4 regions of the Janthinobacterium sp. JF4 genome follow, and region 1 is predicted to be linked to each of the others. Evidence: predicted binding sites of a transcription regulator. Region 1 holds the regulator's gene; each other region holds the start of a gene.
What was found. The regulator FNR, encoded in region 1, switches genes on or off when oxygen is low (the NO sensors DNR and NnrR bind a similar motif). The targets are predictions, from matches to a motif close to TTGATNNNNATCAA.
Positions count from the first base shown of each region.

Region 1 (6,013 bases):
GTCATCGTCGTGGCCAGGGTATTCATGACTTCGTCGAGGTCGAATTCGACGGGCGACAATTCCATGCGGCGCGCCTCGATCTTCGAATAGTCGAGCACGTCGTTGAGGATGCCCAGCAGCGACTGGCCCGCCACGCGCACCATGGTCAGATACTTGCGCTGTTCCGTATCGAGCTTGGTATTACCCAGCAAATACACCATGCCCAGCACGGCATTGAGGGGCGTGCGGATTTCATGGCTCATGTTGGCCACGAAATCGCTCTTCGCGCGGTTGGCCGCCTCGGCCCGGTCGCGCTCCTGCTCCAGCTCCGCCGCGCGCGATTCGAGTTCCTGTTGCAGGCGGTCGCGTTCGCCCATCAGGCCGTTGAACGCTTCCGTCAGTTCGCCGATCTCGTCGCGCTGCTGCACCGGCACGGGGGTGAAACGGCTGCCGCTGGTGCGCAGGGCCAGCAGGGTGTCGCGCAGGCGCACCAGCGGCGACAGCAGGCGCACGGTGACCCAGCCCAGAACGGCAGCGGCCAGCAGCGAGGCGAGGACGCTCCACAGCACCAATCGGTACAGCACGCCGTCGAAGGGTTCGAAGGCATCCTCGAGGGGCAGCGAGGCGGCCAGCAGCCAGTTCACCGATTTCAGTCGCTTGAAGCTGTTGACGGCCGTGATGCCGCGGCTGTTGGTGCTGACCATGCTGCCTTCGCCATCGTCCTTCAGCAGCTGCGTGGTGGTCAGGTTGGCGTTCGGCGCGCGCGGCTGCAGCAGGCGGCTGGTGTCCGGATGCAGCACGTAGCGCGGCACGGCGCTGCGCGTGACGATGAAGTAATAGCCGCTCTTGCCGATCTTTTCCGAGCGCAGGCGGCCCAGCAGGTTATCCTTGTACAGGCGCAGCACGCCAATCACCACGCCCACCACCTGGCCGTCGGCGCCGAGCACGGGCGCCACCATCTGCACGATGGGCATGCCGCTCGCCTTGCCCAGCATCGGTTCGGTGATCATGGGCTGGCGCGTGCGCAGCACGGTCTGGAAGTACTCGCGCTCGGCGACGTTGATGCCGATGCGCCCGGCCACTTGGGGCATGTCGGCCACGATGGCGCCATGCGCATCGAGCACCAGCACGTCATCGAACAGCACCAGCATGGAACGGCGCGAATAATATTCGCGCAATTGGACGGGCTGGCCTATCAATGCGGGCGGCTGCTGCTTGGCCGTCAGGGCGACGACTTGCAGCAGCATGCCCAGCTTATCGTCGAGCTCGGCAGCGGTGCGCGCGATCAGGGACGACTGCTGGCTCAGCAGTACCCGGGTGAAGTCGTCGCGCATGCGCTGCACCTGGATCATGGTGACCAGCGCGATCATGGCGATCGAGGTCAGGCTGGTGGCCAGCGCGACTTTTGCTTTAATGCCGAGAGGCTTCATGATTTCCTTTTCAGTACCGGGCGGCACAGGCGGCAGATAATGCTGTCAGGAATTTTCCTATCAATACATCAACTTGGCAAGCGGCGCCGCGCAAATGGCCCTCTCCGCATGGGCTTTTGACGATGTTGCCATATAATTAAAGTCGGAACGTCGTTTATTCAGCGGAATTGCAGTGAAATTGGCACATGGCAACCCTGTATGCAGTAAACTTGTTATTGCATTTTCTAAAAGGTACCGACATGACTGAAGCGCTACTCACTCCCACCTTGCCCACCGTGAACGTGGAGGCGTTGCGTGCGCGATGCTCGACCTGCAGCATGCATCAATTGTGTCTGCCGATGGGCCTCGATGTGGGCGACATGGACAGGCTGGACCAGATTATCGGCCGCCGCCGCAAGATCGTGCGCGGCGCCTCGCTGTTCCGCATCGGCGACTCGTTCCAGAACCTGTACGCGATCCGCCTGGGCCACTTCAAGACGTACCAGATCAATCCGGGCGGCGAGGAGCAGGTGACGGGTTTCCAGATGGCGGGTGAGCTGCTGGGCATGGATGCCATCAGCGCCGACCGCCACCACTGCAATGCGGTGGCGCTGGAAGACAGCGAAGTATGTGAAATCCCGTTTTCCAGCCTGGAACAATTGCTGGGCAATATGCCGACCCTGCTGCGCCATTTCCACCGCATGATGAGCCAGGAAATCACGCGCGAGCAAAGCGTCATGCTGTTGCTGGGCAATATGCAGGCGACGCAGCGGTTTGCCGCCTTCATCGTCAACCTGGCGTCGCGCTATGAAGCGCGCGGCTATTCGAGCAGCAAATTCCAGCTGCGCATGTCGCGTGAGGAAATCGGCAACTACCTGGGCCTGACTATCGAGAGCGTCAGCCGGTTATTGTCCAAATTCAAGAAGGAAGGCTGGCTGCGCGTCTCCAACCGAGAGATCGAGATCCTGCAGCCGGCAAAACTGAAGGCCATCACGGCCGGCACGGACGTCTGCAAGTAAGACTTACAGTTCTTCATCCGCATGCAGCGCGATGCTGCGCTGCAGCGGCCAGGTCCAGATGCCGGACAGGCGCCACTCGCGTTTGTCGTTTTCCACCAGCACTTGCCAGCGGCTGCGCTCGAGCATCGGCAGCGCCACGGTAAAATTGCCGGCCGCATCGGGCTGCACCAGCAGCTTGATATCCTTTTCCGGCAGCGTCGCATGCGCCAGGTGCAGCTGCAACGGCGCCTGATAGGCCTTGCCGAAGCTGTGCACGGAACCGGTCAGGCGCGCTGACGCCACATCGTAGGACAAGCTCGTGTCCATCGCCAGGTCGCTGGCGACCGTGTCGCGCCGCAGGTCCTGGTTGATCGCCTTGCCCTGCTTGTAGTAATCGCCCACCACCAGCGCATCGGGCTGCGTAAACGCGATATAGCCCATGAAGCTGCCGACGACCACGGACAGGCCGGGACCGATCATCAGCAGCCAAGGCCAGCGATGCTTGTACCAGGGATCGGCGGGCGGTTGCAGTTTCAGACTGTCAGACATGGTATTTCTCCTGTGTAAACGGCCAATCCCCATGCGGGGACTGGCCTTCCTGCATTAGCGCGGCACGATGAATACCGCGCTTTCACGCACATGCAGCGACGGGTCGTCCAGCGAGTGCAATTCGATCGCAATCTTGTTCGAGCCCTTCTCGCCGACGCCGTGCGGCGCGCGCAGGCGGATCGGCCAGCCCAGCGTTTCCGTCGGCTGCAAGGTCACTTCTTCGCGTGTCAGCAAGGTCAGGCCCGGCAAGCCGGAAGCGCTGATTTTAAAATGCTGGGTTTGCTCCGAGGTGTTCATGATCTGCAGGCGGTAGACGTTTTCGATCATGCCCTCTTCCACTTCGCGTCCCATCGAACCGCGGTCGCGGATCACGTCCATTTTCAGGGGCGTGCGCAGGGCCAGCGAAGTACATACGGCGATGATGATCAGAGCCAGGATGGACGTGTAGATCAGCACGCGCGGGCGCATGGCGCGCTGGCGGATCTGCTTCGAATTGAAGTTGTTTTCCATCGCATGGTCGGTACTGTAGCGTATCAGGCCACGCGGCCGCTCGACCTTGTCCATCACGCTGTTGCAGGCATCGACGCAAGCGGCGCAGCCGATGCACTCATACTGCAGGCCTTTGCGGATATCGATACCGGTCGGACATACCTGCACGCACAGGGTGCAATCGATGCAATCGCCCAGCTTGTCGTTGTTGCCGGCCTTCTTGCTCATGGCGCCACGTGGTTCGCCGCGCTTGGTATCGTAGGTGATGATCAGGGTGTCCTGGTCGAACATGGCGCTCTGGAAGCGTGCGTAGGGGCACATGTATTTGCACACCTGCTCGCGCAGCCAGCCCGCGTTGCCGTAGGTTGCCAGGCTGTAGAACAAGACCCAGAACCATTCCCAGGGACCGAAATTGAGGGTGGTCACCGAGTGCGCCAGTTCCTTGATCGGCGTGAAGTAGCCGACAAAGGTAAAGCCCGTCCACAGGGCGATGGCGCCCCATGCCAGGTGCTTGGCCGTCTTCTTGAATGCCTTGCGCACGGAGGGGCCCTGCTTGTCGAGGGCCATGCGCGCGCTGCGCGTGCCCTCGATGCGGCGTTCGACCCACAGGAAAATTTCCGTGTATACCGTTTGCGGGCAAGAGAACCCGCACCACACCCGCCCGGCAATGGCCGTGACGAGGAACAACAAATACGCACAGATGATCAGCAGGGCCGCCAGATAGATGAAATCCTGGGGCCACAGCACGACGCCGAAAATGTAGAACTTGCGCGTGGTCAAATCGAACAGCAGGGCTTGCCTGCCATTCCAGGTCAACCACGGCAAGCCGTAGAACGCCAGCTGGGTAAGCCAGACGCATACCCATCGCCAGGTAGCGTAGCGTCCTTTGGCCTCGCGAGGGTAGATCTGCTCGCGGGCCGCATACATCTTGATGACTTGAGGTTCCATTACGTCATTTCACGGGCGTCTGAGGATTCGACAGGCCCCAGACATACGCCGACAGCACGTGCACCTTGGACTCGCCGAGGAAATCGCTGAAGGCCGGCATGGTGTTGCTGCGTCCCTTGCGTACGGTTTCCATGATGGTATCGGCGCTGCCGCCGTACAGCCAGATCTTGTCCGTCAGGTTCGGTGCACCCAGCATCTGGTTGCCCTTGGCATCGGCGCCGTGACAGGCCATGCAGGCGCCAAACTTGGCCTTGCCCAGCACCGACTTGACGGGATCCGAGGTCGAACCGGACAGGCTCAGCACATAATGGGCCACGTTCTCGACATCCTTTTCGGAGCCCAGGGCGGCGCCCATCGGTGGCATCTGCCCATTGCGGCCGTGCAGGATGGTGGTCTTGATGATGTCGGGTTCGCCGCCATACAGCCAGTCCTTGTCCGTCAGGTTGGGGAAGCCCTTGTTGCCGCGCGCATCCGAACCGTGGCATTGCGCGCAGTAGGTCAGGAACAGACGCTGGCCGATGGCTTGCGCCTGCGGATCGGCGGCCACCGTCTTCAAGTCCTGGCTCAGGTACTTGTTGAACAGGGGACCGTAGTCGGCTTCCGCCTTCTTCAGCTCTTCCTCGTACTGGCCCGTCGATTTCCAGCCCAGGCTGCCGGCATAGGTGCCCAGGCCCGGGTACAGGAACAGGTACGCCAGGGCGAAGACGATGGTGATGTAGAACAACCACATCCACCAGCGCGGCATCGGCGTGTTGAGTTCCTTCAAGTCCTCGTCCCAGACGTGGCCCGTGGTGCCATCGGCAGGGGCGCCGGCGACCACTTTGATTTTCGACTGCGAGTACAGCAGCACGCCGCAGCCGATGATGCCCAGCAGGGACAGCACGATGATGTAGATATTCCAGAAGCCATTGGTAAAATCAGCCATGGTTGCGCTCCCCTTGTGCTGGCGCGGCATCGGCCGCGTAGTCGAGCGCTTCGTCGTCGAACGGCAGGCGCGCCGCCGCGTCGAAGTCGCTATTGCTGCGGCTGAAAGTCCACCACAGGATGCCGATGAACGTCGTAAAGGAAACCACCGTCATGACGCTGCTGGCGCTGTCAAACAGGTTTTCGATTGCCATGCTAATTCCTTGTTTTGATTAATGTACCGAGGCCTTGCAGATAGGCGACCAGGGCGTCTTCTTCCGTCTTGTCCTGCAGCTGGGCCGGCGCGGCGGCGATTTCCGCATCGCTGTACGGATCGCCGAGGCGTTTCAGAGCGCGCATCTTCGGCATGATCTCGTCAGGCACCAGCTTGGTCTTCGCCAGCCATGGGTAGGCCGGCATGTTCGACTCGGGCACCACGTCGCGCGGGTTGTTCAAGTGCGTGCGGTGCCATTCGTCGCTGTAGCGCGCGCCCACGCGGGCCAGGTCCGGCCCCGTGCGCTTGGAACCCCACTGGAACGGACGGTCGTAGACGAACTCGCCAGCGACCGAATAGTGGCCGTAGCGTTCCGTTTCCGCGCGCAGCGGACGCACCATCTGCGAGTGGCAGTTGTAGCAGCCTTCGCGCACGTAAATGTCGCGGCCAGCCAGGCGCAGCGGCGAGTACGGCTTCAGGCCGGCGACCGGCTCCGTCGTGCTCTTCTGGAAGAACAGGGGGAC
Region 1 is NZ_JCAQAV010000012.1:61,953-67,965, reverse strand. It holds gene AC54AF_RS12140 (response regulator) at 1-1,409, opposite strand, end outside; gene fnr (fumarate/nitrate reduction transcriptional regulator Fnr) at 1,649-2,407, shown strand; gene AC54AF_RS12130 (FixH family protein) at 2,411-2,935, opposite strand; gene ccoG (cytochrome c oxidase accessory protein CcoG) at 2,990-4,372, opposite strand; gene ccoP (cytochrome-c oxidase, cbb3-type subunit III) at 4,377-5,297, opposite strand; gene AC54AF_RS12115 (CcoQ/FixQ family Cbb3-type cytochrome c oxidase assembly chaperone) at 5,290-5,490, opposite strand; gene ccoO (cytochrome-c oxidase, cbb3-type subunit II) at 5,492-6,013, opposite strand, start outside.

Region 2 (6,013 bases), on a different contig from region 1:
CCTTTGGCGAAGGCGAGGCGCCGGACGGCACGCGCCGCTTCGCGCGCCTGCTGCAAACCACATCGGGCATGCCGCTGGCGGGCCTGGAATTCGGCATGCTGGCCCTGGGCGACCGTCACTACAGCGCCTTCTGCGGCTTTGGCCATGCACTGGCGCAGCAACTGCAGGCGCTGGGCGCCACTGCCCTGTTCCCCCTGATCGAAGTGGACAAGCATGACCCCGCAGCCCTGGCCGGCTGGTCCACAGCGCTGGCCCGCTGCAGCGGCAGCGCCATCGACGCCATCGGCGTGCAGGAAACAGCGTCGTATGCCGAATGGCGCCTGGCGCGCCGCGTGCTGCTCAATCCGGGCAGCCTGGGCGGCGAGCTGCATGAAATCACCTTGACGGGCCCGGCCGGCGCCACTTGGGAAGCGGGCGCGCTGGCGGAAATCATCGGGTGCAATGCGGACGGCAGCGATGGCGATGCGCAGCACGGCCAGCATGCGCCACGCAGCTATTCACTCGCTTCGCTGCCATCGGACGGTGAACTGCAGTTGCTCGTGCGTCAGGAACGCCATGCGGGCATGGACAACCAGGGCCATGGCGTCTGTTCCGGCTGGCTCACGCGCTTCGCGCCGCTGGGCGCCAGCATCCGTTTGCGCCTGCAAGCCAATCCCGCCTTCGCCCCGGCGCTCACCGACGTGCCCTGCATTTATATCGGCAACGGTTCCGGCCTGGCCGGCCTGCGTGCGCACCTGCGCGCGCGTCAGCGGGCGGGACTGGCCCGCAACTGGCTGCTGTTCGGCGAGCGCCAGCAAGCTTTTGACAGCGTCTGCGGCGAAGAGTTGCAAGGCTGGCTGGACGCTGGCCACCTGGCGCGCCTGGACCGCGTCTTTTCGCGCGATGGCGCGGATGCCGGCAAGCGTGAATACGTGCAGGACCGCTTGCGCGTCCATGCCGACGCGCTGCGCGCGTGGCTGGCGCAAGGCGCCGTCGTCTACGTGTGCGGCAGCCTGCAAGGCATGGCGGCAGGAATCGATGCTGTACTGCAAGAAGTGCTGGGCCAGGATGGCCTCGACGCCCTGCTGGCGGCCGGACGCTACCGCCGCGACGTGTATTGATCTGTCTCAGACCGCCACCCCGCTATGTGGGGCAGCGCACGGTCGGCGCCAGCCATCGGACTAGAGTGGGGACATCGCGGCATGGCGACATACCCGCCGCACCATCCACCATCTGCGAGGCAACCCATGAAAAACCCCTGGATGAGCATGTATCTGAGCGCCGCCAACCGCATCGCCAACACGGCGCGCGGCCACGCCACGGCCGCCGTCAAGCGCGAAGCGGCGAAAAATACGCGGCAGTTGACGCAAGTGTGGTTCGATTCCTTTCTGCCGCCAACGGGCAAGCCTCGGCGCAGCCGCAAGGCCAAATAAGCCCCTGGCAGGGGGCGAACTGGTGCGGTGCATCACAGCAATAAGTTGAAGTTACGATCAGATGAACTAAACTGCAAGCATGGTAGTACATAAGGAAGTGACCGGCAGACGCCGCATCCCCGCGCCGCCGCCGGGACACCGGGAGACGACCATGTTGACGCTCAAAGTGCTGGCCTGTCTTGCCCTGTCGGCATTGCTGCTTGCCCCCTTGGTGCTGCGGGATGCGATGCAGACGTCGGCCGGGCAGCAGATGCAGGTGCCGAATGTTGATGCGCACGCTCTCTGGGCCCACTGGCCCAAGCACTAAAACGCGCGGCTGACAAAACGCCGCTGGCTGCGTTGCTTTGACTTGCCGTACTAGCGTACTGTCTGCGTCAAAGACGCCTTGCCAGCGACGTTTTTCAGCGGCGCTCGGTAACACGTCGCATCGATGAAAACCGTTTTGTTGCTGATAGAGTTTTTTTTCTACCTTTTCAGTTCTCTATCAGTGACTTTACACTTCGCCTTCTCTTCACCATATTTTTGATCCAGATCATGGATTTCCCCCTTCGCTGCCCCCACACTGGAACGGTCCGCCTCGCACCGCGACGGACTTAACCTGGAGCATCGGCATGGGTACATCGGATTGGAAGGATGAGATGGCGCTGGGCGTTCCCGCCATCGACGAAGCGCACGAGGCACTGTTTCAGGAGCTGGCACGGCTGGGACAGTTGAGCGACCAGCATTTCAGCGTGGCGTTCCGCGAGTTGATTGCAGCCGTCGAACGCGATTTCCGCGAGGAAGAGGATCTGATGGAACAAATCGCCTTTCCCTCGCTGGCCAACCACCGCGAACAGCATGCGCGCGTGCTCAGCGGATTGCACCATGCCTGGGCCGCCGTCGATGAAGGCGACCTGGAACAGGGCCGCCATGCGCTCTCGCTGTTGCCACAATGGCTGATCTTCCACCAGGCCACCATGGACCTGGCCCTGGCGGCAGCGCTGGAACTGGTGCAGCGCCAGCCCACCTAGATCTACAGCAGCAGCACCGTCGCTTGCTCGGGCAAGACCACGCGGTAGTGACCCGGGTATTTGTCTTCGCCGTCGAAAATCTTGCAAAACACGGGCTGGTTGATGTCGTTGACGGCCGCCTCGCTCATGGGCAAGGTGGCGATCAGTTGCTCGCCGTCCATCAACTGCAAGGCGCTGCCCCGCTCGGCCGCGCAAAACGCCAGCGATTGCACGTCGCTGGCGAACGGCCGCTTGTACCACGGCGTGATGGCCCGCACGGCGCGCCGCGCGTCCTGCAAGACTTGCCCCACGCGCGTGACGTTCCACGCATCGCGCGCCACGGACGGCTGAAGGACGATATTCGCCGTCAGTTCGCCCCTGCCCTTGTTCACCAGGAAAGTGCCGTCCTGCGCGGCGATGTCATCGTTGAGCGGCACGACAAACACGCCGCCGCTGGAGACCTTGATCGGCATGGGCGCGCCATTGCCCTGCAGAGCCACGCGCACATCGTCGATGGTGGCGCTCAGCTTGGCAGGAATCAGGCGCAGGGCCATGACCACGCTGCCGCTCGACACTTGCCACACTTTCCTGGCCGTCAGATAACTTTCACGGTAGGCCATGAAACGCACGCGCGGCGCCTTGGCGTCGCTGCTGGCCGTGACCGTCACCGTTTGCGGTGGCAAGGCTTCGTCTGCGCTCGCCGCTGTGACAGGCGCAAGGGGCGGCGGCACGGCATCGGTAACAGGCGGCACGCTGGCGCTGTGCAGCGGCGCGGGAACAACCGGCGGCGCGTGTTCCTGGGCCTGGCCCAGCGACACGACACACAACCATCCGGCACAAGCGATCCATGTACGCATGCATTTCTTTCAATAAGGAAAATATTTTATCAGCGCCTGCATTATCGCAGAAGGCCCGCCGACGCGCCGCCCTTGGCCTGTCTGCACTCCTGTCTGCACTCCTTTGGTGCGCGCACTTGATTATTTGGCAAATATCCCTTATATTGATAATGATTCTTATTCACAGAATATGAACGGAATCATGCACGACCTTTCCACTGCCATGCGCGGGTGGAACTGCTATCCAAGCCAGACCACGGGCCAGCGTCACGCCATCCCCCCAGCTACTGTGCAGCTCGCCAGACGAGATAGGAACACTCACGACTAAAAAATATTCCAGGAAAATGATGCAATCGACTACCGTACTCTCTTCGTCGCGCCAGCCCGCCTTGCGCCCCCTCCCCCGCCTGCTGCACATCGCCCTGCTCAGCCTTGCCTCCGGCGTGGTCTTGCCTGCCCAGGCGGCCGATGCCGCTGCGGCCGACGTCACCATGCCGGCCGTCACCGTGCTGGGCCAGTCGATGGCCACCACGGAAGGCACGCAGTCATACACGGCAGGCGAAGCGCGCAGCGCCACGCGCATGGACCTGTCCCTGCGCGAAACGCCGCAATCGATCAGCGTCATCACGCGCCAGCTGCTCGACGACCTGGGCGCCGTGCGCCTCGACCAGGCGCTGGCACAGACGACGGGCATCCAGGTAGGCCAGAACGACACGGAGCGCACGACCTTTTATGCGCGCGGCTTCGGCATCGACAATCTCCAGATCGACGGCATGGCGCGCGGCGGCAATGCGCCGCTGCAAGACACGATCCTGTACGACCGCATCGAGGTCGTGCGCGGCGCCACCGGCCTGATGGGCGGCACGGGCGACCCGTCGGCTACCATCAACATGATACGCAAGCGGCCGACGAAGGCATTCCAGGCCAGCGCCGGCCTGACCATGGGCCGCTGGGATGACCAGCGCGTCGAGGCCGACCTCTCCACGCCGCTGGATGCGGAGGGCAGCGTGCGCGCCCGCACGGCCCTGGCCTGGCAAAAACGCGATTCCTATCTGGACATGTATCACGAGCGCAAGACGGTCGGCATGCTCATCGTCGAGGCGGACGTGCGCCCCGGCACCCTGCTGACGGCAGGCGTCGACTTCCAGGACAACAAGCCGACGGGCGCCACCTGGGGCGCCGTGCCGTACTGGAACGAGGACGGCAGCCTGGCCAACTTGCCGCGCAACACCAGCTGGACGACGCCATGGAGCACCTGGGCCAACAAGCAGCACACGCTATTCACCTCGCTGGACCAGCGCCTGCCCGGCAACTGGAATCTGCACCTGGGCTACGCGCGCACGGAAAGCACGAACCGCACCACCGTCGCCTACGCGGGCGCCGGCCATCCCGACCCCGCCACCGGTGAAGGCATGCGCCTGTGGACGGGCGCCTGGGGCGCAGGCAAGAAGAACAGCGACAATTTCGACGTCTACGCCAGCGGTCCGTTTACCTTGATGGGGCGCAAGCATACGGCCATCGTCGGCTGGAACGGCGGCAACCAGCGCTCGCGCTCGCTGGGAGGCGGAGCGGACATCAACTACCCGGACTTTATCCCCGACTACCGCAGCTGGACGGGCAACATTCCCCGCCCCGTGTTCCAGCCGGACGGTTCGCACACGGAAACCGTGACGCGCCTGGCAGGCGGCTATGTGGCCACGCGTTTGAGCCTGGCCGACCCGCTGCACCTGATCATCGGCGCGCGCAGCAGTACCTATCGCACGGATACGCGCAACTACGATACGCGAGGCGTGCACACGGACAACAGCGACTTCGTGGAAACGCGCAATGAAGTGACGCCGTATGTGGGCGCCGTGTTCGACATCAACAAGCAATATTCGGCCTACGCCAGCTTCACGCAGCTGTTCAACCCGCAATCGAGCAAGGACCGCAACAACCAGTTCCTGGCGCCGGAAACGGGCGAGAATGCCGAGCTGGGCATCAAGGGCGAATTCTATCAAGGCAAGCTGAACGCATCGGCCGCCCTGTTCCATACGAAGAAAAAGAACCTGGCGGAACTCGACCGCAGCGTGCCGCCCGGCTTCTTGCTGCCCGACGGCGGCCAGGCCATGGTGGCGAATGGCGCCGGCGTGACGGCCAAGGGCGTCGAGTTCGACGTTTCCGGCCAGATCACGCCCGCGTGGGAAGCGAGCGGCGGCTACACCTATCTGCATGCGGCCGAGGCCGATGGCCGCCGCGCCGCCACCACGCAGCCGCGCCATTTGCTGCGCCTGGCCACCAGCTACCGCTTCGACGGCAGGCTCACAGGTCTGAAAGCGGGCGCCAGCATGACGGCGCAAAGCGCCACCTACAGCGAATCATGGTACGGCCGCCCGCCGTCAAGCGAGATGACGCACATCCCGCAAGCGGGCTATGCGCTGGTCAACGCCATGGCCAGCTATGCGCTCAGCAAGCATGCCAGCGTGCAGCTGAACGTGAATAACTTGCTCGATAAAAAGTACTACCGCAACGTGGGCTTCTTCGACGGCGTGTTCTGGGGCGAACCGCGCAACATCAGCCTGGCCGTGCGCACAGCGCTTTAAGCGCGCCAGTGCGCGGGCGCCGGCAGGGCAAAGCCATCGAGCAAGGGGCCGCCCACGGGCGCCAGCACGGCGGCGGCGACCCGTTCGAACGCCTGCTGGCCAGCCGGCAAGTCGGCTGCCACCAGGCGCAGCGCGCCGTCGAGCAGCCCGGCGATGGCAGCGTCGAAGGCCCCCAGGCGGCGGAACAGATGCTT
Region 2 is NZ_JCAQAV010000043.1:37,355-43,367, forward strand. It holds gene AC54AF_RS23125 (PepSY domain-containing protein) at 1-1,100, shown strand, start outside; gene AC54AF_RS23130 (hypothetical protein) at 1,227-1,412, shown strand; gene AC54AF_RS23135 (hypothetical protein) at 1,564-1,719, shown strand; gene AC54AF_RS23140 (bacteriohemerythrin) at 2,024-2,422, shown strand; gene AC54AF_RS23145 (hypothetical protein) at 2,425-3,258, opposite strand; gene AC54AF_RS23150 (TonB-dependent siderophore receptor) at 3,585-5,819, shown strand; gene AC54AF_RS23155 (nucleotidyltransferase domain-containing protein) at 5,816-6,013, opposite strand, start outside.
Region 2: the regulator FNR is predicted to act here: its motif matches at 1,935-1,948, upstream of AC54AF_RS23140 (bacteriohemerythrin).

Region 3 (6,013 bases), on a different contig from region 1:
CAGCGGCTTGTCGGCGCTGTGCAGCAGCTCGCCGCCCGCCGTGCTGACGTTGACGCGTAGCAGCATTTCGCCGTGTTCATCGGCCGGGCCGACGACCACCGAGACATCCCCAGGCTCCACGTTGTTTTCCGCCAGCGCGTGGTTGATACCCGACATCATCTGCAGCATTGCATACTCGCTCATGCCTTGTTCCTTGCCACCGTGGAACAGATCCTGGTAGAGGAAGCTCACTTCCAGGGCGCTGCCGGCGGGCGCCAGGCAGCGTTTTACCAGATCGCCCACTTGCGTCGTCCACTGCTGATAGCGGGCCATGCGCGCGTCGAACCAGGCGTCGAGCGCCGCTTCGTCCTTAGGTTCCGCATAGAACGGGTCATCCACGCGTTTCAAGGCAAAGCCCAGCAGGAAGCGCAGTTCGACGGCCGTGTCTTGCGGGCCGAAGGCTGTCTCGCTCCAGCCAACGATGCTGCTTTCCAGGCCCGGCGTGGCGACGATTTTCTTGTCTGTCATCGAAGAGTACGCATCGCGCACCATCTCGTGCAGGTGGCTGTACGTGATGCGGTCGATTTCATCGAGGTCGTAGGCGTGGCTCATCAAGACCACCTTGGCCTTGGCGCTTTCCAGTTCTGCCTGCTGAAAACTGTTCACCAGCGCTTCGAATGCGTCCTGGTCCTGGAAGCTGTCCGCTTCCTTCAGGCCGCCCGTGCTTTGCACCAGCAGGGGCACGACGAAGGCGTTGATTTCCATGGCCGGCGCATTTTCGCGGCGGATCACGGAAATCGAGGCCGCTTCCTCGATATGGCTGCGCAAATACTGGTAGGCGCCCACGTCTTCGTACTTGGCGCGCTCGACGGCGTCGTACAGGATTTCATCCTTCTTTTGATTCAAGGCCTTGCGGATCAGGCGGCCGAACTCGACGGCTTGCTCGGCCAGCACCGTGCCCTGCGATTCGCTGTCTTCCTGCTCAGCCAGGTTCAGGGCCATCGTGCACAGCATGCGCGTGACGGCTTCATCCTTGTCTTCAGGCGTGTTGGCGGATTTACGGGGAACAGGGCGCTTATTTTTGGGCATGGCGATCAACAGGTTAAGAAAGACGGGTCAGGCAAACGGAAACAGGCGCCATGGCTTGGCCAGGCGCCGGGACAGATCATACAGGCGGACGCTGCCGCCTGATACCTCAATGGTCGGTATCGAACATCTCGTGCAATTCGTCGAGCAGGTCGGCGGCTTCTTCCTGCGACAGGCCAAGATGCTGGCAAGCAAGCTCGCCGCCCTTGTCCCACTCCAGCGACGTACTGTTGCCATGGTAGCGCTGAATGCCCTTTTCGGCCAGCAGCGACAGGGCGACGAGCGAACGGATGGCATCATCCGTGGATGGGTCGGCCAGCACCGTGTAGTCGTGGTGGTGCAAGATCGCCCAGGACACATCGGAGGACAGGCCCCAGTTACGCGCCAGCAAGCAGCCGATGGCCGCGTGGTTGGTCTGGTGGCGCGCGTCTTCCAGGGTCGTGAAACAATTGTGCGCATCGTTGGCCGCCGCCGCATACGTGTTGACGTAGTCGGGAAAGCGGTTCATCAGCAAGGGCACGCCGATGTCGCAAAACAGGCCGAAGGTGTGGGCGATGTCGGGCGGGGCGATGCGCAGCTTGCGCGAAGTGAATACCAGGGCGCGCGCGCGCTTGGCCGACACATCCCAGAAGTTGGTCAGCTCCACGCCTTCCGCTTCCAGCGCCTGGCGTGCCAGCAAGCCCGTCATCATGGCGCTGCACTGGTTGATGCCGAGAAAGTTGATGCCTTGCTCGACGGACTTGGCCTTGCGCGCGGCGCCATAGAACGGCGAATTAGCCAATTTCAGCAGGGCGCCGGACATGCCGACGTCGTCGGCGATGATGCGCGCGATGCGCCGCGGCGACGGGTCTTGTTCAGCCAGTTCGCGCTGCAGGTCGACCAGCAGGCTGGGACGTGGCGGGATGCGGATGGAACGCATCAGGGCATCAACCGGATCTTCCTGCACTACCTGCTTTTGCGCTGCCGCTCTCATCATCACGCTTTCATCATCATTTTTGTGCCCGGTGGTTATCTGTCGCGCGCTGCCGCTGCCCGCCTCATGGGCGTCTGGCGCAGTGCCCGACGATTATCGCTGTTTATGCATGGCAATAGTTCATATCTACAATATATTCTCGCAAAAATCCCTGTTTTGGCCTGGTCCAGCCGCCATTTTCGTCATTTTACGATGCGGCTTGGCTTGGGGTTGGTGATAAAAAGAGCAAGTTTTATTTGTTTTCAAGGCGGGGCAAGGTGCGCCAGGCGCCCGGTGTGAGCCATCTGCAGAACCGGCTGGCGCTCGATGCGCCACCGTTCATCCTGCTGGGGCGTGAGGAAGAGGTGAGGGTGCAGGCGGGCTCGCGCATCGGCATTTCCAGGGCGATGGACACGCCGTGGCGTTGCGTGCTGGCCAACTCGCCCTATCTGAGCAAGCCGATGCGCGCGCCTGTCATCTAGCTGTGCCGGCGCTGTGGCGCATCCTTGGCGCCACGCAGGCCCGGCATGCTGCGTAGCGGGCTGTGCAGCGCGCGCCGGTCCGTTCCCTTGGCGGGGCCGGCCGGATGCTGGAATGTCTCGTCTTCGACATGGCCTGCCGGCGCGGCGGTGCGCTCGTCCAGGGTGAACACGGCCACGGCCGCCGACAATTTGACGGCCTGGTCCTGCAAACTGGCCGCCGCTGCCGCCGCCTGCTCCACCAGGGCCGCATTTTGCTGAGTAACGTCATCCATTTGCGTGACGGCCTGATTCACTTCCGTGATGCCCGACGCCTGCTCCGCGCTGGCCTGTTTCACGCGCTGGATGATCTCGTTGACTTGCTGCACCGAGGCGACAATCGCGCCCATGCTGTCGCCCGCTTGCTGCACGGCGGCGCTGCCGCCATCGATGGTGGCGACGGAGGTGGCGATCAGGGTCTTGATTTCCTTGGCAGCCTGGGCCGAGCGCTGCGCCAGGGTGCGCACTTCGGACGCCACCACGGCAAAGCCACGCCCTTGCTCCCCCGCGCGCGCCGCTTCCACCGCCGCATTCAGCGCGAGGATATTGGTCTGGAAGGAAATACCATCGATCACGCCGATAATATCCACGATCTGGCGCGAATTGGCGCGAATTGTCGCCATCGTCGTCACCGCTTGCTGCATCGACACGCCCCCTTGCACGGCCAGGGTGGAGGCTTGCCCCGCCAGCTCGCAGGCCAGCTGGGCGTTGTCGGCATTGTCATTGACGGCTAGCGTCAGCGCTTCCATGGCGCTCGACGTTTCTTCCAGCGAACTGGCTTGCATTTCCGTGCGCGCCGACAGGTCCAGATTGCCGGTGGCTATTTCGTGCGAGGCCGTGTCGATCGATTGCACGGCGCCCATGATGGTGCGCAAGGTCTGGTTCAGGTGGGCGATGGTCTGGTCCAGCACGCGCGAGGTGGCGGCGATTTCGTCATTGCCCTGCTTGGGCGCGCCGGCCAGCAGCTTGCCCGCCGCCAGGTCTTGCACGGCATCGGCAATGCCGCGGATTTCCACCAGCATGGCGCGCCGCACCAGCATGGTCACCACGATGGAGACGAGGATCGATAGCGCCACTGTCAGCAACAGGCTCCAGCCCAGGCGGCGAAACTCGGCGCTGGCCGTCGCATGGGCCTGGCTGCTGAGCGTCGTTTCCAGCGCGGACAGTTGCGCCAGCTGGGTATTGAACTGGCCGAATTGCGTTTCCGCCTTGAGCATGGAATTGGTGGCGATCGACTGGTCCATCTGCGCCATTTCCATGGTTTCCAGCACTGCACTGCGATAGCCGGCCAGTGCAGTAATGGCCGCATCGACGAGGGTGCGCTCGGCGCCCGTGGCCGTGGAACGCAGCGTGGCCAGCTGGCTGCCGATGGCCGCGTGGCGCGCCTTGATCTGTTGTTCGAGGGCATCGAGGCGGGCCTTGGCGAAGCTGCCATTCGTCCACGACAGCAACTGGTACATATTGCCGTGCACATGCCTGGCCTCGCCCAGTACGTCGGCGGCCGCCTTCAGATGCGCAATGCGCACCCGCACCATGTTTTCCAGCGAGGCATTTTGCCGCACCATGCCATACCAGGCGCCGGTCGAGCTGAGTATCAGCAGCAGCAAGACCAGGGCGGGCGCCAGCAATAATTTTGGTCCGATGCGTAATCGATTGAGCATGCTTGACTCCTGGCTATGGCTATTCCAACCGCAGGCGGCGCGCGGCGTTCGTGCGCGCCGCCCTTGCCCTATTTCTTGTAGATCCCCGCTTCCAGCACCACGTCGTTGACGCGCAGGATGTACGTGGTCTTCGGCTCGATCTTGCCGCTGACGGGATTCTTGTATTGATAGTCGACCCAGCCCTTGCCCTGCTTTTGCGCTAATTCAATGATTTCACGGCGATATTTCTTGCCATTCGCATCGGGCACATCCGTCAAATCCTTGCCCACGATGGAAGGATTGATGGGGTGGGCCAGCACGATGCCCGTCTTGATGTCGCGCATGTCCACATACAGCGAGCCCTGCACGAAGTCCGGGTCTTTCGCCGTAATTTTCTTCATCATTTCTTCTTTGCCATGCGCCTTCATGAAGGCGGCGCCCCGTTCGGCCATGGCGATGGCGTCTTTTTCCGTCGGTTCGACGGCGGCACTGACGCTGCCGCCGGCAAATGCCAGGCACAGCAGACTACCCGTGAATAAGCGTTTCATGAAAGCTCCTTGAGATATCGAGGGATGTGTTGCCAAGTCGTAATTTACGTCGCCGGGGGCCGTCTCAAATTGCGATGGAACAAACTAAAGTGTTGCCTGTAGGCAGCGTGCAACGTATCGACCGCTTGTTGATATCTAGCAATTTGGTTCCGAAAGGCAAGAACTATGATGACTTTCACAGCATGAGTTGGCCGTTATGGGGCTGGTTTCATGGAAGTTATCGCTATTTATTGGCAAGGAGCCGATCGTGTCCGCATTCATTACCGAGCCGTTTTCACCCAAGTTCAAGCCGTATACGCGGCAAACCATTCAACAGGCGCGGCAGTGGGAATGGCTGCCGGACGAGCAGCGCGAGGCCGTGCAAGTGGTCTCGCACGTCTTGCCGTTTCGCACCAATGCCTATGTGCTCGATCAGCTGATCGACTGGAACAACATCCCGGACGATCCCATCTACCGCCTCGTCTTTCCCCACCGCGACATGCTACCGCCCGAGCAGTACGCGCACTTGCGCGATCTCGTGCTGGTGCAGCGTGACAAGGCCGCCATCGACGCCTATGTGCATGGCTTGCGGCTGGGCATGAATCCCCATCCGGCTGGCCAGATGACGCACAACGTGCCCCAGGTCAACGACGCACCCGTGCGCGGCCTGCAGCATAAATATGCGCAGACGGTGCTGTTTTTCCCCAGCGCGGGCCAGACGTGCCACGCGTATTGCACCTTCTGCTTCCGCTGGCCCCAGTTCGTCGGCATGGACGACATGAAGTTCGATGCGCACGAGTCGCATGAGCTGGCCGCCTACCTGAAACTGCATCCGGAAGTGACGGACGTGCTGATCACGGGCGGCGACCCGATGATCATGAATACGCGGCAACTGGCCGGCTACCTGGAGCCGCTGCTGGCGCCGGGCCTGGAACATATTCAGAACATTCGCATCGGCACCAAGGCGGTGGCGTATTGGCCGCAGCGCTTCGTCTCCGACCGCGATGCGGATGACTTGCTGCGCCTGTTCGAGCGCGTCGTCAAGGCGGGCAAGAACCTGGCCGTGATGGGCCATTACAGCCATGCCGTCGAGTTGCGCCAGGACATCGCCCAGCAAGCCGTGAAACGCATCGTCTCCACGGGCGCCACCTTGCGCATACAGGGGCCGCTGATTCGCCATATCAACGAAGATCCGGCAAGCTGGGCGGAACTGTGGCAGACGGGCACGCGGCTGGGAGCGATTCCGTACTACATGTTCGTCGAACGGGACACGGGGCCGCGCGGCTATTTCGAACTGCCCCTGGCGAAGGC
Region 3 is NZ_JCAQAV010000003.1:170,045-176,057, forward strand. It holds gene AC54AF_RS04490 (hypothetical protein) at 1-1,068, opposite strand, end outside; gene AC54AF_RS04495 (HDOD domain-containing protein) at 1,175-2,041, opposite strand; gene AC54AF_RS04500 (hypothetical protein) at 2,314-2,499, shown strand; gene AC54AF_RS04505 (methyl-accepting chemotaxis protein) at 2,496-4,196, opposite strand; gene AC54AF_RS04510 (cache domain-containing protein) at 4,265-4,723, opposite strand; gene AC54AF_RS04515 (KamA family radical SAM protein) at 4,971-6,013, shown strand, end outside.
Region 3: the regulator FNR is predicted to act here: its motif matches at 4,852-4,865, upstream of AC54AF_RS04515 (KamA family radical SAM protein).

Region 4 (6,013 bases), on a different contig from region 1:
TTCGACATCTTCAAATGAGGTTAAACAGAGCTTGCCCTTGTGTTCGGAAACAGCAGCTGTAAATAAACGGGAGTCGTCGAGCATGACGTCTGTACGGCTCAGGCTGACGGGAATCACGTCGCCCACGCGCAGGTCGAACAAGGCACCCAGCTGCATCTGCTTGCTGACGAGCCGGCCTTCCAGGGTCACTTGCAGGCGCGAAGCGAGCGGGCGCACGCTGCCGCGCAAGGCTTTCTTCGCTTGCGCGCGCTCGGGCAGCAAGCCGCGCAGCACGTCGGCCATCAGGCGCTTGTCCAGCGAGAACCAGAACTGGCCGCTCTGCCCCGCCTCGACGTCGCTGAGCGCCACAGTGACGATCCAGCTGCCGCGCGCCGGATGCACGCCCGACTGTACGGCGACCTCGGCACTGGTGTCGATGTCGCTGCTCTTGCCCAGGGTTTGCAGGTTCTTGTGGACGCGGGCGAACAAACCGTTCACCAACTGTTGTCCCAGCACCACAGCGAGGCGCTCCTCGGTGGCCGTCACGCGCACCTGCGCCGGATCGGGCAGCGCGCCCTTGGCCCCGGCACTCCCATAGCGATAGTTCAGCACGCTCAACAGGATCTGCCGTTCGAGGGCAAAGCCCGTCTGGCTGGCCGCCGTGGAAAAACTCAGCCAGCGATTCACGCTGTCTTCGTTGTCCACGCGCGACAAGCTCACGCCATCGATCTGGAAATTGCCCCAGTAGCGACGGCTCATCGGCTGGCGCAGGGCCACGGCAAGGTCGTCGCGCAGCTGTGCGCCGAATACATGCAGCAAATGGACAGGACGTCCAAGCAGACAGGAATCGAGGACTTGATGGCGCACAGTTTGATCTGTCTTAGTGGTTATCATGTGGGTCATGTCGTATTGCGGTGGCAGAACAAATTATACGGATCACCCGAAATTAAATACAGCATCATCTTGACCTTGCCTACCGGTCCGCAAGCAAACGATTGCGCATCGTATCGCATGCTAGATGACTACGGTGCTGAACAATACATGAAAACTCCGAATATTGCCATGCATCAATATTCCTTGAGGCAATCCTCTCTTTACTTTATAGTTGCCCCGAGGTAAGCTTATAGCGATGAAATAGTGATTTGCAGTGCGCCATTCCGCTTACCTGATTCCGGTTTTTATGGCAGTTTCCAGTTCCGTTTATTGCCACCAGAAGAAACATTTATCAGATAATTATTAGTTGTCATGGCCATGTAAATCATATCGGCGCGAGTCTGCCGGGTTTGTTTGAGTCTGCTCAAGCGGGTGGTGTGGCAACTGATAAAACTGATGGGCCTTGTAAATCGGGCCGGGCAAGATGGCATTCGATGGAATGCCTGCCGGAATGGCAACACCAGTAATTTCTGATTGATACGTCACCGCATATTGAAAGTAGAGGGCAAGATGAGCAACGAACTCGCAGGTCTGATCAAGGCCGATCTGGCAGCACTGAGCAATGACGCGCGCGCCCTGGGCGCCAGCATCGCACCTGCCGCCCAGTTCGGCGCGCCGGAACAATCCGGCTTCTCCTTTGCGCAAAGCATGCAAGACGCCATCAGCAAGGTCAACGGCGACGACCGCTTGGCGGCGCAAAAAATGAGCGACGTCGACAGCGGCAAGAGCGACGACATGGTCGGCGCCATGCTGTCCAGCCAGGAAGCGAGCCTGTCCTTCTCCATGTTGATGCAAGTACGCAACAAGGTCATGGGCGCCGTCGACGAACTCATCAAACTGCCTCTGTAATCTTCACGTCCTGATCCACGCCCAGCCTCCCAGCGAAAGTTACCCCAAGTGATTACCCCCATGAAGTCCGCATTTGCGCGCTGGCGCCTTGGCGCCCAGCCCGCCATTCCGCCCGCCCTGCTGAAAAACCTGGTTCCCATCGTCGTGCTGGCCATCGGCATCACCGCCATGGTGACCCTGTATGCCTGGCGTGACCAGGCCAACTACAAGCCGGTGTTTGGCGCGCGCGAAAAAGTGGCCGTGACGGACATGATGGCAACCCTGGACGCCGAGCACATCCCCTACCGTTTGCATCCGGACAGCGGCCAGGTATTGGTGCCCGACGCCATGCTGGGCAAGGTGCGCATGCTGCTCGCCTCGAAAGGCGTGACGGCGCAGCTGCCGGCCGGCCTGGAGCTGATGGACAAGAATGACCCACTGGGCGTGTCCCAATTCGTGCAGGACGTGCGCTTCCGCCGCGGCCTGGAAGGCGAGCTGGCGCAAAGCATCATGACGATGGACGCGATCGCTTCGGCGCGCGTCCATTTGTCGATTGCCAAGTCGACGTCATTTGTCGCCAGCGACGGCGACAAATCCTCCGCTTCCGTGGTGGTGGCGCTGAAACCGGGCCGCACCCTGGCGCAGGAACAGATCGCCGCCGTCATCAACATGGTGGCCGGCAGCGTCGCCAGCCTGGCGCCCACGCGCGTGAGCCTGGTCGACCAGAGCGGCAATCTGCTGTCCTCGCACATCGACCTGACGGACGGCTTCGACGCCTCGGCCGCCGGCAATGAAGGCGCGAAACGCTTCCAGGATGAAATCCGCCGCAACGTCACGGGCTTGCTGGGCCCCGTCATCGGCGAAGACAACTTCAAGCTCAGCGTGACGGCCGCCGTGAACAACGACCGCGTGGATGAAACGCTGGAGAAATATGGCGAAGCCCCGAAAGTGACGAGCGAAGCGATGCGCGAAGAGCAGGAACGCAACCGCACCGTGGCCGGCATTCCCGGCAGCCTGTCGAACCGTCCGCCAGCGGCAGCCGTGCCGGCACCGGCCGACGCCGGCGGCGCCGCAGCGGCCGATGGCGCGCCGAAGCCATCCGACGACGGCACGGCCCGCAAGAACGCCACCACGCGCCAGTACGCCTACGACCGCAGCATCACGCAGATCAAGCGCAGCCGTGGCCGCCTGGAAAAACTCAGCGTCGCCGTGGTCCTCAACAGCGCCGCCGCACCGAATCCGAAAACCGGCTGGACCCCTGCAGAACTGGGCAATATTGAAAAAATGCTCAACAGCGGCCTGGGCATCAACGCCCAGCGCGGCGACAGCCTGAGCCTGACGGCGCTGACCTTCCCGGCCAAGCCACCCGTGGCGCAGTGGTGGGAAGAACGCGACACCGTCGTCGATTTCAGCAGCTGGCTGCTGTACGCGCTGGGCGCCATCCTCGGCTACTTCCTGATCCTGCGTCCGCTGCTGCGCCTGCTGACCACGCGCCTGGCGCCGCCACCACTGAAACAGCTCGATCCCGCCCTGGCACTGGGCGGCAGCAACGCCGCCGCCGGCGCGAATGGCGCGGCCGTTGCCGGCGCGCCGGCCCTGGGCGTGAATGGCAGCCCGCTGGCGCTCGAAGGCGAGACCAGCGCTGGCAACATGCCGGTCGTGCCGCTGCTGGAAAACTATGACTTGCCGCCACCTGGCTCGGCGGTCGACGTGATGGTCGACCACTTGAAAGTGCTGGCTGAAAAAGAACCCGAGCGTGTCGCCGAAGTCGTCAAACAATGGATGCAGAAAAATGGCCGAACTCAACAACAATAATCCCTCCGACGGCGCAGAGTACGAAAGCGTCAGCCTGAATCCCGTGGAACAGGCGGCCATCGTGCTGCTGAGCATCGGCGAGGAACAGGCCGCCAACGTGCTGCGCTGCCTGTCGCGCGAAGAATTGCTGGAAGTCACGCAAGTGATGTCGCGCATGAGCGGCATCAAGGTCGAATCCGTGAAAACGGCCATGCAGACCTTCTTCGACGACTACCGCCAGCAAAGTGGCGTGCACGGCGCCTCGCGCAGCTACCTGAAGCGCTCGCTGGACATGGCGCTGGGCAGCGATATCGCGAATAGCGTGCTGAACAATATCTATGGCGACGCCATCCGTCCGAAGATGGCGCGCCTGCAGTGGGCGTCGCCGAAATGGCTGGCCGAATACATCGTCAACGAGCACGTGCAGATGCAAGCCGTGTTCCTGGCCTTCCTGCCGCCCGCGCTGGCCGGCCAGATCCTCGACGCCCTGCCCGTCGAAGGCCGCGACCTGGTCTTGCTGAACCTGGCGCGCCTGGACGAGATCGACCGCGACCTGCTGGTCGAGCTCGACGAACTGGTGGGCCGCTGCCTGGGCACGCTGGACACGCAAAGCACCAGCGTGGAAGGCATCCGCCAGGCTGCCGAGATTCTCAACCGCATGCCGGGCAACCGCGCCGCGCTGGTCGAACTGCTGCGCGCGCACGACCCGGACGTGGTCTCGGAAATCGAACTGAGCATGTACGACTTCCTGATCCTGGCCACGCAGAGCGATGTCACGCTCACGCGCATCCTGGAAGACGTGCCGATGGAACAGTGGGCCATCGCCCTGAAGGGCGCGGAAGCGTCGATCCGCGACGCCGTGCTGAAAACCATGCCGCGCCGCCAGGCGCAAAGCTTCGAAGACATGATGCGCCGTTCCGGCCCCGTGCCGCTGTCGCGCATCGAACAGACGCGCCAGGAAATCATGGCCACCGTCAAGGGCCTCGCCGACGCGGGCGAGATCGAAGTGCAACTGTTTGCCGAAGCGGTGATCGAATGAAACACTTCCGCTCGTATCGTTTCCCGCCCCTGTCGCAATTCATCGCCGCCGGCCAGCGCGTCTCCAACGAGGATGCGGACGGCCAGTGGCAGGCGTCCGTCTCGGAAGGCTTCGAGCAGGGCCAGCGCGACGGCTACGAAGTGGGCCTGGTGCAAGGCCAGCAGGACGGCTACGATGCCGGGCGCAGCGATGGCATGGCGCAGGGCCGCGAAGAAGGCCGCAATGAAACCCTGGTGGCGCTGGACCGCCTGGCGCGCCCCGTCGACGCCATCCTGCGCGACCTGAAAAAAGTGCGCGCCGATTACCGCGAAGCCCAGCGCAAGGAAGTGGTCGACCTGGTCGCCAAGGTGGCGCGCCAGGTGATCCGCGCCGAACTGGCGCTGCAGCCGGTGCAACTGCTGGCCCTTGTCGACGAGACCCTGGCCTCGATGCCGCCCACGCGCGAGGAAATCGACGTCTTCCTCAATCCGGAAGAATTGAAACGCATCAGCGAACTCGATCCGAAGCGCGCCAAGCGCTGGAACCTGATCGCCGACGCGCGCCTCGACGCGGGCGAATGCCGCATCAAGGCGGGCGACAATGAAGTCGACGCGGGTTGCCATCAGCGCCTGTCGGCCTGCATGGAACAGGTCAGCAGCCACCTGGCGCTGGCCGCCGAACACGCGGATCAAGGCGCGCCTGCATGATCGCCGACACGCTGCGCAGCTTCGAGATCGGCGATATCCCGGTCGCGACACCCACCGGCCGCCTGGTCGGCGCGTCCGGCCTGCTGCTGGAAAGCGCCGGCTGCCGCCTGCACACGGGCCAGCGTTGTCAAATTGAAACTGTGAGCGGCGAGTGGCTCGATGCGCAAGTCGTCGGCTTCCGCGAAAAACTGTCATATTTAATGCCGTTCAAGAAGGCGACAGGACTGACCACGGGCGCGCGCGTGCTGCCCCTGCCCGACAAGGCCAGCCTGCAGATCGGCCCGTCGTGGCTGGGTCGCATGGTCAATGGCCTCGGTGAGCCGATCGATGACCTGGGCCGCCTCGGTGGCGAACACATCCTGGAAGTGACGCCACCGAAGATCAATCCCCTGAAGAAACAACCGGTCATCGAGCCGCTGGACGTGGGCGTGCGGGCGATTAACAGCATGCTGACCCTGGGCAAGGGCCAGCGCGTGGGCCTGATGGCCGGCTCCGGCGTGGGCAAGAGTGTGCTGCTGGGCCTGATCACGCGCCAGACGGTGGCCGATGTCGTCGTCGTCGGCCTGATCGGCGAACGGGGCCGCGAAGTGCGCGAATTCGTGGAAAAGTCGCTGGGCGCCGAAGGGCTGAAGAAAGCCGTGCTGGTGATCGCGCCAGCCGATGAGTCGCCCCTGATGCGCATCATGGCCACCGAACTGTGCCACTCGATCGCCGCGCATTACCGCGACCAGGGCAAGCATGTGCTGCTGCTGGT
Region 4 is NZ_JCAQAV010000016.1:76,962-82,974, reverse strand. It holds gene AC54AF_RS14420 (FliM/FliN family flagellar motor switch protein) at 1-798, opposite strand, end outside; gene fliE (flagellar hook-basal body complex protein FliE) at 1,423-1,761, shown strand; gene fliF (flagellar basal-body MS-ring/collar protein FliF) at 1,822-3,555, shown strand; gene AC54AF_RS14405 (FliG C-terminal domain-containing protein) at 3,533-4,573, shown strand; gene fliH (flagellar assembly protein FliH) at 4,570-5,259, shown strand; gene fliI (flagellar protein export ATPase FliI) at 5,256-6,013, shown strand, end outside.
Region 4: the regulator FNR is predicted to act here: its motif matches at 1,037-1,050, upstream of AC54AF_RS14420 (FliM/FliN family flagellar motor switch protein).